One region of the Mesorhizobium sp. M0119 genome, then DNA from elsewhere that is predicted to be linked to it. Evidence: predicted binding sites of a transcription regulator. Region 1 holds the regulator's gene; each other region holds the start of a gene.
What was found. The regulator PhoB, encoded in region 1, activates phosphate uptake and scavenging genes when phosphate is short. The targets are predictions, from matches to a motif close to TGTCATNNANCTGTCAT.
Positions count from the first base shown of each region.

Region 2: a site for PhoB is predicted at 1,669-1,685, ahead of phnF (phosphonate metabolism transcriptional regulator PhnF). Genes of this name have one in related genera too.
Region 3: a site for PhoB is predicted at 2,627-2,643, ahead of olsB (l-ornithine N(alpha)-acyltransferase). Genes of this name have one in related genera too.

Region 1 is NZ_JAMYTU010000055.1:8,692-12,899, forward strand. It holds gene pstA (phosphate ABC transporter permease PstA) at 1-273, shown strand, start outside; gene pstB (phosphate ABC transporter ATP-binding protein PstB) at 270-1,073, shown strand; gene phoU (phosphate signaling complex protein PhoU) at 1,106-1,813, shown strand; gene phoB (phosphate regulon transcriptional regulator PhoB) at 1,830-2,519, shown strand; gene NKJ40_RS28755 (ROK family protein) at 2,529-3,773, opposite strand; gene xylF (D-xylose ABC transporter substrate-binding protein) at 4,059-4,208, shown strand, end outside.
Region 2 is NZ_JAMYTU010000068.1:3,903-8,110, forward strand. It holds gene NKJ40_RS30425 (carbon-phosphorus lyase complex subunit) at 1-513, opposite strand, end outside; gene phnH (phosphonate C-P lyase system protein PhnH) at 515-1,126, opposite strand; gene phnG (phosphonate C-P lyase system protein PhnG) at 1,126-1,587, opposite strand; gene phnF (phosphonate metabolism transcriptional regulator PhnF) at 1,724-2,467, shown strand; gene NKJ40_RS30445 (zinc-binding alcohol dehydrogenase family protein) at 2,486-3,502, opposite strand; gene NKJ40_RS30450 (ABC transporter permease) at 3,573-4,208, opposite strand, start outside.
Region 3 is NZ_JAMYTU010000035.1:41,664-45,871, forward strand. It holds gene NKJ40_RS24830 (fatty acid desaturase) at 1-341, opposite strand, end outside; gene NKJ40_RS24835 (hypothetical protein) at 468-671, opposite strand; gene grpE (nucleotide exchange factor GrpE) at 909-1,544, shown strand; gene olsB (l-ornithine N(alpha)-acyltransferase) at 1,688-2,563, opposite strand; gene NKJ40_RS24850 (PAS domain-containing hybrid sensor histidine kinase/response regulator) at 2,713-4,208, opposite strand, start outside.

The DNA.
Region 1 (4,208 bases):
TTGTCCGGCATCGTCACCGGTATATTGCTGGCGATAGCACGCATTTCCGGCGAGACGGCGCCGCTGCTCTTCACCGCGCTCAACAACCAGTTCTGGAGCAGCAATATCAACGCGCCGATGGCCAGCCTGCCGGTGACCATCTTCCAGTTCGCTCTCAGCCCTTACGAGGAATGGCAGCAGCTGGCGTGGACCGGCGCACTCATAATCACCCTGACGGTTCTGGGCTTGAGCATCCTCGCCCGCAGCCTTACCGGACGCAGAGAGGACAGATGACACAGATGTTGTCCCCGGACATGACGATGACCGAAACGGTCGCCGAGAAGACGAAGATCGAGGTCAAGAACCTCAACTTCTACTACGGCCAGAGCAAGGCGCTAAAGGACATCAGCCTGTCGCTGCCCGAGCGCAGTGTCACGGCCTTCATTGGGCCTTCGGGCTGCGGGAAATCGACGCTGCTGCGTGTGTTCAACCGCATCTACGAGCTCTACCCGAAACAGACGGCCGAGGGCCAGGTGCTGCTCGACGGCCAGAACATTCTCGACCGGTCGCAGGATCTCAACCTCCTGAGGACCAAGATCGGCATGGTGTTCCAGAAGCCGACACCGTTCCCGATGTCGATCTACGAGAACATCGCCTTCGGCGTCAGGCTCTATGAGAATCTCGGCAAATCCGAGATGGACGGCCGCGTCGAACAGGCATTGAAGCGCGCCGCGCTGTGGAGCGAGGTCAAGGACAAGCTCAACGCCAGCGGCTTGAGCCTGTCCGGCGGCCAGCAGCAGCGGCTCTGCATCGCCCGCACCGTGGCCGTGAAGCCGGAAGTCATTCTGCTCGACGAACCGGCGTCCGCACTCGACCCGTTGTCGACCGCAAAGATCGAGGAACTGATCGACGAATTGCAAGCCGACTACACGATCGTCATCGTCACCCACAACATGCAGCAGGCGGCGCGCGTGTCGCGCCAGACCGCCTTCATGTATCTGGGTGAACTGGTCGAGTTCGACCGGACCGAGAAGATCTTCACGTCGCCCCGCGAGAAGCGCACGCAGGACTACATCACCGGCCGCTTCGGCTGAGCCGTTCCGATCATGCATATGAGGACAGGACCATGGGCGAACACACAGTCGCTTCTTTCGACGAGGATCTCGAGCAGATCAGCAAGCTGATCCGCGACATGGCCGACCTCGCCGGTTCGATGGTCGGCGGGGCAACCAAGGCCCTGTTGAATTCCGACAATGTGCTGGCGCAACGCGTCGTTTCCGACGACGCCATCATGGATGCGCGTCAGCGCGAACTGGACGATCGCGCCATCACCCTGATCGCCAAACGCCAGCCGATGGCCCACGATCTTCGCCATGTGGTCGGAGCGATCCGTATGGCCGGCGACCTGGAACGCATCGGCGACCTTGCCAAGAATATCGCCAAGCGTGTGAGTGCGGTCGGCCTCAACGTCACACCGCGCGACCTGTCGCATTCCATCGACGCGATGGCGCAGCTGGTGCTCATCCAGGTGCAGGGCGTCATCGAGGAATATGCTGCAGGCGATGCGGCCGGGTTGGCCAAGCTGCGTGCCGCCGACGAGCGCATCGACGTCAAATACACGTCCGTGTTCCGCGAGCTGTTGACCTACATGATGGAAGATCCGCGCAACATCACCGCTTGCACGCACCTGCTGTTCTGCGCCAAGAATCTGGAGCGGATCGGCGACCATGTCACCAACATCGCCGAAAATGCGTATTATGTGCTGACCGGGGAGCAATTGCCGGTCAATCGTCCGAAGCAGGACGAAACGACAATGTCCGCACCGGTGACATGATGGGGGTGCCCAGCCGATGATCGCACCACGCATAATGGTGGTGGAGGACGAGGAGCCGTTGGGTGTGCTGCTCCGCTACAATCTCGAATCCGAAGGCTACCAGGTCGAGGTGGTGACACGCGGCGACGAAGCCGAGATCCGTTTGCAGGAGAATGTGCCCGACCTTCTGGTGCTCGACTGGATGATACCAGCGGTTTCCGGCATCGAGCTCTGCCGCCGGTTGCGGGTGCGCCCCGAAACCGAGCGGCTGCCGATCATCATGCTGACCGCGCGCGGCGAGGAGAGCGACAGGGTGCGCGGTCTTTCGACCGGCGCCGACGACTATCTGGTCAAACCGTTTTCGACACCGGAATTCATGGCCAGGGTCAAGGCGCTGCTGCGCCGCGCCAAGCCTGAAGTGCTGTCCAGCGTGCTGAAGGTCGGCGACATCGTGCTCGATCGCGAATCGCACAGGGTCTATCGCAAGAAGAGCGAGATCAGGCTCGGGCCGACCGAATTCCGGCTGCTCGAGTTCATGATGCGGCATCCGGGCCGCGTCTTCTCGCGCAGCCAGTTGCTCGATAATGTCTGGGGCGAGACAATCTACATCGACGAACGCACAGTGGACGTCCATGTCGGCCGGCTGCGCAAAGCCGTCAACAACGGCCGCATGCCGGATGTCATCCGCACCATCCGCGGTGCCGGTTATGCGATCAGGGAAGATTGACCCGCCTGGTCAGGCTACGTGCTTTCTGACGCCGGGCCTCATTTGCGCGCCCGGCGCGAAAATCTCCTGGTCGACGAAGCTTAACGCCCGCATCGCGCAGCCTTCGCGGATCAGCGGCAATTCGTTTGGTTCGGTGTCGAAGGAGATCGAGCCCGAATGCTGGCCGCCGGCGGTCTGGGCGATGGCCTGGCGCAAGGCCGGCTCGATCAGATCGAAGGCGGCGGCACTGGCGCCGACCATCGCGACCGGCGCCGGATCGATCAGCGCGAACAGCGAGCCGAGACCGAAACCCAGCGCTTCGCCGGCCTTGCGGTAGGCCTCGCGTTCCGGCCCATCTTTCTCGCGTGCCCGGGCCGCCAGTGCGCGCATGTCGGCGTCGCTGACGTCGGCGATGGGTTCGCTGTCTTCGCTCATCTGCCTGGCGTTGCGCCAGATGGCGTAATTGCCGGCGTAGGCCTCGATGCAGCCGCGTCGTCCGCAACGGCAGAGCGCGCCGCCCGGACGATGGATCATGTGGCCAAACTCGCCGCCCGAGGAATGCGTGCCGGTGAACAGCTCGCCCTTGAGCACCAGCCCCATGCCGATGCCGTGCGAAAGCAGGATGGCGATGAAGTCGTCGCGATAGCGATCCGGATCGCGCCAGCGCAAAGCCACCGCCATCATATTGCAGTCGTTCTCCACCGTGGCCGGGATGCCGAATTCGTCCTCCAGCATGTCGGCAAAGGCGATATCGGTCTGCGGCGTGATCGGCGACCACAGCAGGGCGCGTGCAGGGGAGTCGGTAATGCCCTGAATCGCCAGGGCAATGCGGGCGACACTGCGGACGTCAAGGTCTGGATCCTCGAGCCGGCGCCGGACGATGGCCATGCATTCGCGGATCAGTTCGTCGCGCGGCATGGTCAGCGTGTCCAGCCGGCGCTGTTCCTCGGCGACCACCTGTCCCGCATAGTCGATAATGGCGGCCGACAGGAAATTCAGCGACAAAACCACGGTCAGCACCGCCGCCGCTTCCGGGTTGAGGGCGAGGCCGACCTGCGGACGACCGCGTTTCAACGAAACGGGCTCACTTGCCTTGCTCTCGGCGAGGATGCCTTCCCGTATCAGGTCGGAGGAGATCGCCGATATGGTCGAATGACTGAGGCCGGTGGTTGCTGCGATCTCAGTACGCGATGGCTGGCCGGCCCGGCGCACCGCCGAGATCACCATCGCCCGGTTGCGCCGGCGCAAATCGTCATGGCGGATTCCGACCGACATCGTTTGCTTTCCTCCCGGTTGCCGCGGCCGCTCATGAACCGGAAGCCGTCGGTAATGTCCGACAAATAGTGTCGGATGCAGGCAAATAGTGTCAGATGCCGGTGGCGCTGTCATCGTTTATTCCGACGCTCGAAAAAACTCGCAGAGTCATCAAAATCCATCAGAATCGATGTTGACAGCAGCCGGAGATCGGGCCAGTATTTTTTCGAGGCTCGAAAAAATTAGAGCTTCTAAGCTGGTCTTTGAGCCAATTGGTCACGCCGTACGCGGCGCAGGGAGGATATGATGAAGAAATTCACGACCGCCATTCTGGCGGGTGTCGCCATGACGCTGGCGCTGGCGTCGGTGGCGCAGGCTAAAGACAAGGTGATCGGCGTTTCCTGGTCGAACTTCCAGGAAGAGCGCTGGAAGACGGACGAGGCCGCAATGAAGGCG
Region 2 (4,208 bases), on a different contig from region 1:
CATGTCGCCATCAGGCTCGATCAGGCCTTCGCGGGCGAGGATCGCGGAGACACGCGGCATGGCTTCCGCCTCGCCGGCGCGCTGCTGCGGCTCGGCGACATCGCCGCCCGCGGCAAGCTCGGGGTCAAGCAGCCGGTGGGTATAGTCGAAGGTCGGGCCGAGCAGCTGGCCGCCGGGCAGGTCCTTGTAGGTCGCCGAAACGCGCCGCTCCACCAGCATCGCGCCGGTGTCGATCGCCCTGGTGTAGCCGAAGCGCGGCAGCGTGGTGCGATAGGCGCGAACCAGGAAGATCGCCTCGATCATGTCGCCGCGCGCCTGAACGATGGCCAGTGCCGCCAGTTCGCGATCATAAAGCGAACCTTCGCTCATCACCCGGTCGACGCCGAGCGCCAACTGCTCGACGATCTGGTCGAGGCGAAGTGCCGGCACCGATCGGTCGCCGCGCCGGCGGTCGGCGAGCAGTTTGTGAGCATTGCGAATGGCCGCTTCGCCACCCTTTACCGCGACGTACATGCTACGCCTCCATCGTCTTGATGCGCGTCGTGCGCGGCAGGCAGGCAATTGCGTCGGATGTGGCGAGGATGATGTCGACGCCACGCGGAAAGCGCTGGTTGTTCTGCTTCCATTGCTCGACGAAATGGCGCGGCATTTGCGCCGGCGCGATCGTCGCCGTCTTCTCGATGCCCGCGCCTTCGAGCAGCAGCGGAGCGCCGGAGACGAGATCGCCGACCTCGAGGATCAGCGTCGTGGAGCGATCGGGATAATCCTGGGTGCCTTGCGAAAATCCGTCGAGCGCCATCATCTCGGCCGGCGTGGCGATCAGCGCGAAATGCGCGTCGGCCGGGGTGTTGGCCAGCGGCGCGCCGGTATGGAAGCCGAGCCAGGATTTCACCGCCGCTGACCCTTGCAAAGCCGGGTCGAGCCAGAGCGGCGTGTCGTTGTCGCACAGCGCCAGCGCAATGGCACCGGCGGTGGCCGATAGCGGCGCCGGCGGCTGGGCGAGGGCCGGCAGCGGCTGCACGCTGCCCGGCCGCGCCATCGCATCCATGACGGCGCGGAATACGGTCTGGGCATTGAATACTGGATCGGCGAAGCCGCCTTCAATGGATTCAGTGGCGATATCCATCAGTCTTCTCCGCGCACCATGGTGAAGAAATCGACCTTGGTCGCCGCCGTCTCGGCGCGGCGCTGTTCACGCGCCTTGGCCAGTGCCGCTTGCAAGGGCGCGACGATCCTGGTCTCGACCTCGTTGCGGTGGGCTGGATCCTGCCAGAGCGCGTCGGCGATTGCCGCCAGCCTTGCCTTCTGCTTGTCGCGGCCGAGCGCGTAGCAGTGGCCGACATGGCCGGACGCAAGCCGCACCGTGGCACGGGTGACCGTCGCCTCGCCGACATTGAAGGGCGCGCCGCCGCCGCCAATGCGGCCACGCACCGTAACCAGGCCGGTTTCGGGGCCACGCAGAAGTTCCGCCTCAGAAGGCAGGCCGGCTTCGTCCCACAGACGGACGATGTCGTCGCCGGCCGATTGGGCCAGCGTCGCCATCACGGCCTTGCGCTCGGCCTGCTCTCGCGCTTCCCGTCCTCGCATGGCCGGTGCTCCTCGTCTGCGTTCATTTGTCTATTGATATAGACAATTATACAAATTATATCTATTTTCTAATGCGTGTCCATGACGAGTGCATGACACGAGGAAAATGTCTGGGGCAAAAAGATCGGGGGCGGAAATGATCGGGCAGCCCAGCAGCATCGAGCGGCGCAGCGGTGTCGCGCTGTGGCGGCAGATCGCCGACCAGATCCTGTATTCGATCGCCGTCGGCGATTTTCCCGAGAATGCCGCGCTGCCGCCGGAGGTGGCACTTGCCGGACGCTATGGCGTCAACCGCCACACGGTGCGCAGCGCCATCGCAGCGCTGGTGCAGGAGGGTGTGCTCAGGGCAGAGCAGGGGCGCGGCACCTTCGTGCTGTCGCGCAGGCGGCTGTCCTATCCGATCGGCGCCCGCACCCGCTTTTCCGAGGGATTGCAAGGACAGGCGTCAGAGCGGCATATCACCTTGCTCGCGTCATCGGTAGAGCCGGCCAACCGTCGTGTCGCAGAGGGCTTAGGCCTTGCGAAGGGGGCCGATGTGATACGCCTGGAAACGCGCGGCGAAGCCGATGGAGTGCCGGTGTCCCGCGCTGCCGGCTGGTTCGAGGCCAGGCGCTTTGCCGGCATCGATGCCGCCATGGCGGAAACCGGTTCGATCACCGCATCGCTGGCACGTTTCGGCATCGACGACTATCTCCGGCAATCGACCGTGCTGTCGGCGCGCCATGCGGATGCCGCCGACCTTGCGGACCTCGAGCTGCAGCCCGGCGCCATCGTGCTGGTGACGGTCGCCGTCAACGTGACGCCCGACGGTCAGCCTATCCAGTTTTCGGAGTCGCGTTTCCCGGCCGAGCGGATCGAGCTCAAACTGTCGGCGCTCTAAGATGCGCCAGCCCTGGCATCATCCGACCTGAATGACAGCCTTGATCAGGCCGGACTTCTCATGCGCCCAGCGGGCGAGGTCACGCGGCGTCTCGCCAAGCGTGGTGCGGTGCGTCACAAGCTTTGCCAGGGGCACCGCGCCGTTGCGGATCGAGGCAGCGACATGGTCGAAATCGGCGCGCAGGGCGTTGCGGCTGCCGATCAGCATCATCTCGCGCTTGTGGAATTCGGGATCGGAAAAGGCGATGTCGTCCTTGACGACGCTGACCAGGACCAGCGCGCCGCCATGCGCGACATGGGCGAAGGCCGACTGCACCGACCGGGTGTTGCCGGTGGCATCGAAAACCACGTCGAAGCCGTCGCCGCCGGTTGCTTCCCGCACCAGGTCGGCAGCAGCGCCCCGCGAGCCGTCGAGGGTCGCGAAGCCGAGTTCGCTTTCGGCGAAACCCAGCCTCTCCGCACTCATGTCGAGCAGCGTCACGTCGAGCCCGGCGATGCGGGCGAACAGCGCCGTGCCGAGCCCGATCGGGCCGGCGCCGATGACCAGCGTGCGCGCACCTGGATCAGCCAGCGAGCGCCGCACGGCATGGGCGCCGATCGCCAGGAATTCGACGGCGGCGGCATCGGCCAGCGACAGGCCGTTTGCCGGATAAAGATTTTGCGCCGGCACCAGGATCTGCTCGCACATGGCGCCGTCGCGGTGGACGCCGAGCACCTCGATCCTGACGCAGCAATTCGGCTTGCCTTGCCGGCAGGCGATGCATTTGCCGCAGGCGAGATAGGGATTGACGATCACCGCTTCGCCGACGGCGAGATCGACGTCCTCGCCAACCTCGATCACGGTGCCGGAAACCTCGTGGCCCATGACGCGGGGATAGGCGAGGAACGGGTGCTTGCCTTCGAAGATGTGATAGTCGGTGCCGCAGATGCCGACATGGCTGACGGCGACCAGCGCCCAGCCGGCGGGGGGCGCGCCAGGCGCCGGGCGGTCTTCGAGGACAAGTTCGCCGGGCGAGCGGCAGACGACGGCTTTCATGCTTCAATCCAGTCGGTTCATGGCACCGCCGGCTCTGCTGTCGCGAGGCCGGCGGTTGTTGGGAGGCGGTCTATTTGCCGCGACGGCGCAGCCCGTCGAAATAGACGATGACGATGATCAGCACGCCGGTGATGATGCGCTGCCAGAAGGCGTTGACGTTGAGCAGATTGGCGCCGTTGTTGATGGTGGCAAGGATGAAGGCGCCGAGCAGCGGCCCGTGCACCGAGCCGACAGCGCCGAACAGCGAGGTGCCGCCGATCACCGAGGAGGCGATCGCCTGCAATTCCCAGCCCTCGGCCTGCGTCGGATTGCCGATGCCGATGCGCGACGCGAGCAGCACGCCGACGAAGGCCGCACACAGCCCCGACAGCGTGTAGGCCATGTAGATGGTGCGCTGGACGTTGACGCCCGACAGACGCGACGCCTCGGCGTTGGAGCCGACAGAGAACAGATAGCGGCCCCAGCGGCTGTGGTGCAGGAAGATGTAGGCCGGGATGCCGACCAGGATCACCATCCAGAACAGATTGGGGACGCCGACGAAGGAACTGCGCGAGAACGTCTGGAAGGCGTCGTTGTTGATCGAGATCGAGTTGCCGTTGGTCATCAACAGACCGATGCCGCGCAGCGAGGTCAGCGTCGCCAGGGTGATGATGAAGGGTGGCAGGCCCATCTTGACGATGCCGAAGCCATGGAACATGCCGATGGC
Region 3 (4,208 bases), on a different contig from region 1:
GCGCGGCGCCAGCAATCGTAGGGCGTCAGCGTCAGCACGCCAAGCACGCGGCCGATCCAGTCGTCGGCATAGCGGTTGGCAAAGAAGGACCCGTGGCCGCAATCGTGCTGGATCATGAAGATCCGCACCAGAAAGCCGGCTGCCGGAAGGATGAGGACCAGACCCCACCAATGGCCATAGGCATAGGCGGCCGAGGACAGTGCCCACAGCGTGGCGAAGGGGATGAGGGTGATGGCGAGTTCGACGGCGCTGCGACGCCTGTCGGGCTTTTTATAGCGCGACAGGATTTTCAACCAGGCGCGCTTGCTGTTTGCCACAGCTTCGGGGGAAATCATGTTCATCATGAAACATAGGCGGAGCGGCGCGCTGCCGCAAGGCGGAGATCACGCAAAGTTACTGCGCGTAAATGTCGCGCGATAGCAAGGAATGCCGGCCACAATCGCCGGGCGCGGCGCCGGCAACGGCGCCTACCGACGGCGCCCGCCTGCGACCACCTTGGCTTCCACGCCGTCCAGGCGGTCGAGCAATTCCTTCAGACGGTCGGGAATATCGGACTCCGTGCGGAAGGCCGGCAAGGTGCGCAGAAAGCGCTTGGTCGCCTCGGTGCCGAGCTGGCGCCGGATATCGGCGGCGAGCCCGTCGCGTTTTTCGCCGTTCCTGCGGGGCATCATCTCAAAATCCTGTGTCGGCTTCGAAACTCTTCCAAGGGAGGAATGGTTCCCGCATTGTAGTAGCCTGGCAAGCAAAGCCGGCGGTCACGGTAAAGTTTGAATTAAAATCGAAAGGTTTGCGCGGCCCGCCATCAGGCCGCGGCAGCGGCTGCAGTAGCGCTTGCCCCTTGATTTTTGGCCGCTAAACCTCGATATCGGGCGCAAATCCACACCATTCGAAAATGACGGGAAACGGCGATGAGCGACCAGGCAAAAGACGAACGCGCGCCCGACGAAGCCGAGAAGACCGAGGCTGCCGCGGAGCCAAGGGAAGGCGGCGTCGACGGCGACTATGAAGCGCTTGTGCGGCTTCTGAAGGAAAACGAAGAGCTGAAGGATCGCGCGCTGCGCGTCGCGGCTGACATGGAGAATTTGCGCCGCCGCACCGCCCGAGACGTCCACGATGCGCGCGCCTACGCGGTCGCCAACTTTGCACGCGACATGCTGTCGGTGTCAGACAATCTGCGCCGTGCGCTGGATGCCATCCCGGAGGAGGCCAAGGGGTCCGGCGATGCCGGTTTCAAGGCGTTGATCGACGGCGTCGAGCTCACCGAGCGCGCCATGCTGTCGGCGCTGGAACGTCACGGCGTGAAGAAGCTCGAACCCGAGGGCGAGAAATTCGATCCGAATTTCCACCAGGCGATGTTCGAGGTGCCCAATCCCGACGTACCGGCCAACACGGTCGTGCAGGTCGTGCAGCCCGGCTATTCGATCGGCGAGCGCGTGTTGCGGCCGGCCATGGTCGGCGTGGCCAAGGGCGGCCCCAAGCATGTGGCAAGCGAAGCGCCGGTCGAGCCGGGGCCGGTCAACGAACAGGCTGAGAAGGATGCGTAAGTTAGGGGAGTAGGGGAATAGGGCAGTGCGGGAGTAGGGAATAACGCTACGCGGGTAAAGTAGAGCAATTGCCTACTCCGGCCGTTGCCTTCTCTCCGCCTACTCCCCTACTGCCTTATTCCCCTACTGCCCTACTGCCCTACTCAGGCAGCGAAGCGCTGCGCTTCCCCGCCATAATAATTGACGTAGCGGGCGCCGATCTCCTTGACCGGCATCACCACGAACACGTCGACGGTCGAGAATTCACGGTCGATGACGCAGCCGTCGCCAATGCGCGCGCCGACGCGCAGATAGCCCTTGACGAGCGGCGGCATCGCGGCGATCGCCGCCTTGGCATTAACGGCCTCGATCGGCATCAGGTCCATGGAACAATAGCGCCCGGCGACGGCACGCACGTCCCACGATGAATTCGTCCGGCAGTGGTGGGCAAGATAGGTCAGCGCCTCGGCATGTGCCGCCGGCACAGTGCCGTGGAACGACGCGCAGCCGGTCATCACGCCGATGCCGTAATGGTTGATATAGGCCCAGATGCCTTGCCACAGCGCCTCGATGGTGCGCTTCGAGCGGTATTCCGGCAGAACGCAGGAGCGGCCGAGCTCGAGGAAGCGCTGGCCGGGATGCCGCGCGATCAGCTTGGTCAGTTCGAATTCGCCTTCGGAATAGAAGCCGCCGGCGGCCGCGGCAATCTCCTGCCGCAGCAGGCGGTAGGTGCCGACGATGCGGCGATGCTCGGGGCCGGAAAGCGAAGTATCGAAGACCAGCAGATGATCGCAGAGGGGATCGAAGCGATCGGCATCGCGGCGGTCCTGCATCTGGAACAGGTCCTTCCTGGCACCAAGCTCGTCGTAGAACACCCGGTAGCGCACTTCCTGCGCGGCAGCGATCTCGGCCTCGTTGCGGGCGAGCCGCACTTCGAGATTGCCGATGCGGCCGAGCGATGCGCCTTTTATGACGGCATCGGCGTTCCGGCCGACGAGCAAAGGCCCGCTGGCGTTCGGCCGAGCATCACATTCCGGCATGACTGTATGCACGAGTGATTCTCCTTCGAGCCATCCCTCTTGGCACGGGGATACGGTGTAGGTGCAACAGGATTGTGACAGTACCGTGATACGGCTCTGCGGGCAATACTTCGTCGGCTGGGTAATCTATCAACCGTCTATGTTGTGCCTCAGGCGGCCACTTGCCCTTCGACCGCATGAACCAGGGCATCGGGGTCGAGCGGCTTGGTGACGAAGCCGCTGGCACCGTGAGCGAGCACGGCGTGGCGGGTCTTTTCCTGGCTGTCGGCCGACAGCACCATGATCGGCACCGGCGGCACCGCGGTCTCCTCCTCATGACGGCGGATGGCGGCGATGGCGTCCAGACCGTCCATGACAGGCATGTGCAAGTCCATCAGCACCACGTCGTAGCGGTGCTTGTGGCCGGAGCTGATGACCGCCTCGACGGCGGCTTTGCCGTTGCCGACCACTTTCACGCGATGCCCGGCCTTCAGCAGCGTGGCGCGAGCCAGCATGGCGTTGATGTCGTTGTCCTCGGCGATCAGCACCGACAGGCCCTGCTGGCGGGCGCCAATGGCGTGCCCAGCCTGCGCGCCGCGCTTTTGCGGTTGTGGCTCTGCGATGACCGGCGCATGGCTGGTCAAAAGCACGCGCAGCAATGTCTCGCCGCGCACCGGCCTCGCCAGGAAGGTGGCATAACCGTTGGCACGGAATTCGCCAAGCATGCCGCGGTCGGTCGGCGCGATCAGCGTCACCGCCTCGCAATCGGCAAATCCGCCCTGGCGCAGGCGCCCGAGCAGCCTGCCGTCGCTTTGCTCCATGGCAGCATCGATCAGCAGCACGTCGCAGCCCTCGGCGAAAGGGGTGGCCTGGGCGGCGGTGGTGGCCAGATCGACCGTGCCGCCATTGGCGCGAATGGTGCGGGCGATGGCTTCGGCCTCGACCAGGTTCTTCGACACGATCACCGCATGCCGGCCCGACAGCGGGTCCTGGCGGATCTGCGGCGCCTCGACGGCGGAAATAGCGGGGATATCGAAGACGAATTCGGACCCCTGGCCAAGCCGGCTAGACACAGAGATGGTGCCGCCCATGGCGGTCACCAGGCGCTTGGAAATGGCAAGACCGAGGCCGGCACCGCCATGCGCACGGGTCGAGGTGCCGTCAGCCTGTTCAAAGTCCTCGAAGATGCGCTCCATGTCCTCCTCGCGCAGACCGGGGCCGGTGTCGGTGATGGTGAAGCGGATGCGGTCGGTGGTTTCGGTGCGGACGCGGGCGATGCTTGCCAGGACGCCGCCGCTGTCGGTGAACTTGACGGCGTTGCCGATAAGGTTGAGCAGCACCTGCCTGACCCTGCCGGGGTCGGCGGTGATCAGCTGTGGCACGTCGGGTTCGACATGACAGCCTAGGCCGATATCCTTGGCAAAAGCCCGCGCCGCCAAAAGCTCGATGACATTGTCGGCGATCTCGCGCACCGACATCGGCTGCGGTTCGGGATCGAAGCGGCCGGCCTCGATCTTGGAATAGTCGAGCAGGTCCTCGATCAGCGCCAGCAGCGCGCTGGCCGAGGTCGAGATGGCGCCGACATAGGTCCGCTGCTCGGCCGAAAGGCTGGTGTCGGCGAGAAGCCGGGCCATGCCCATGATGCCGTTCATCGGCGTGCGGATCT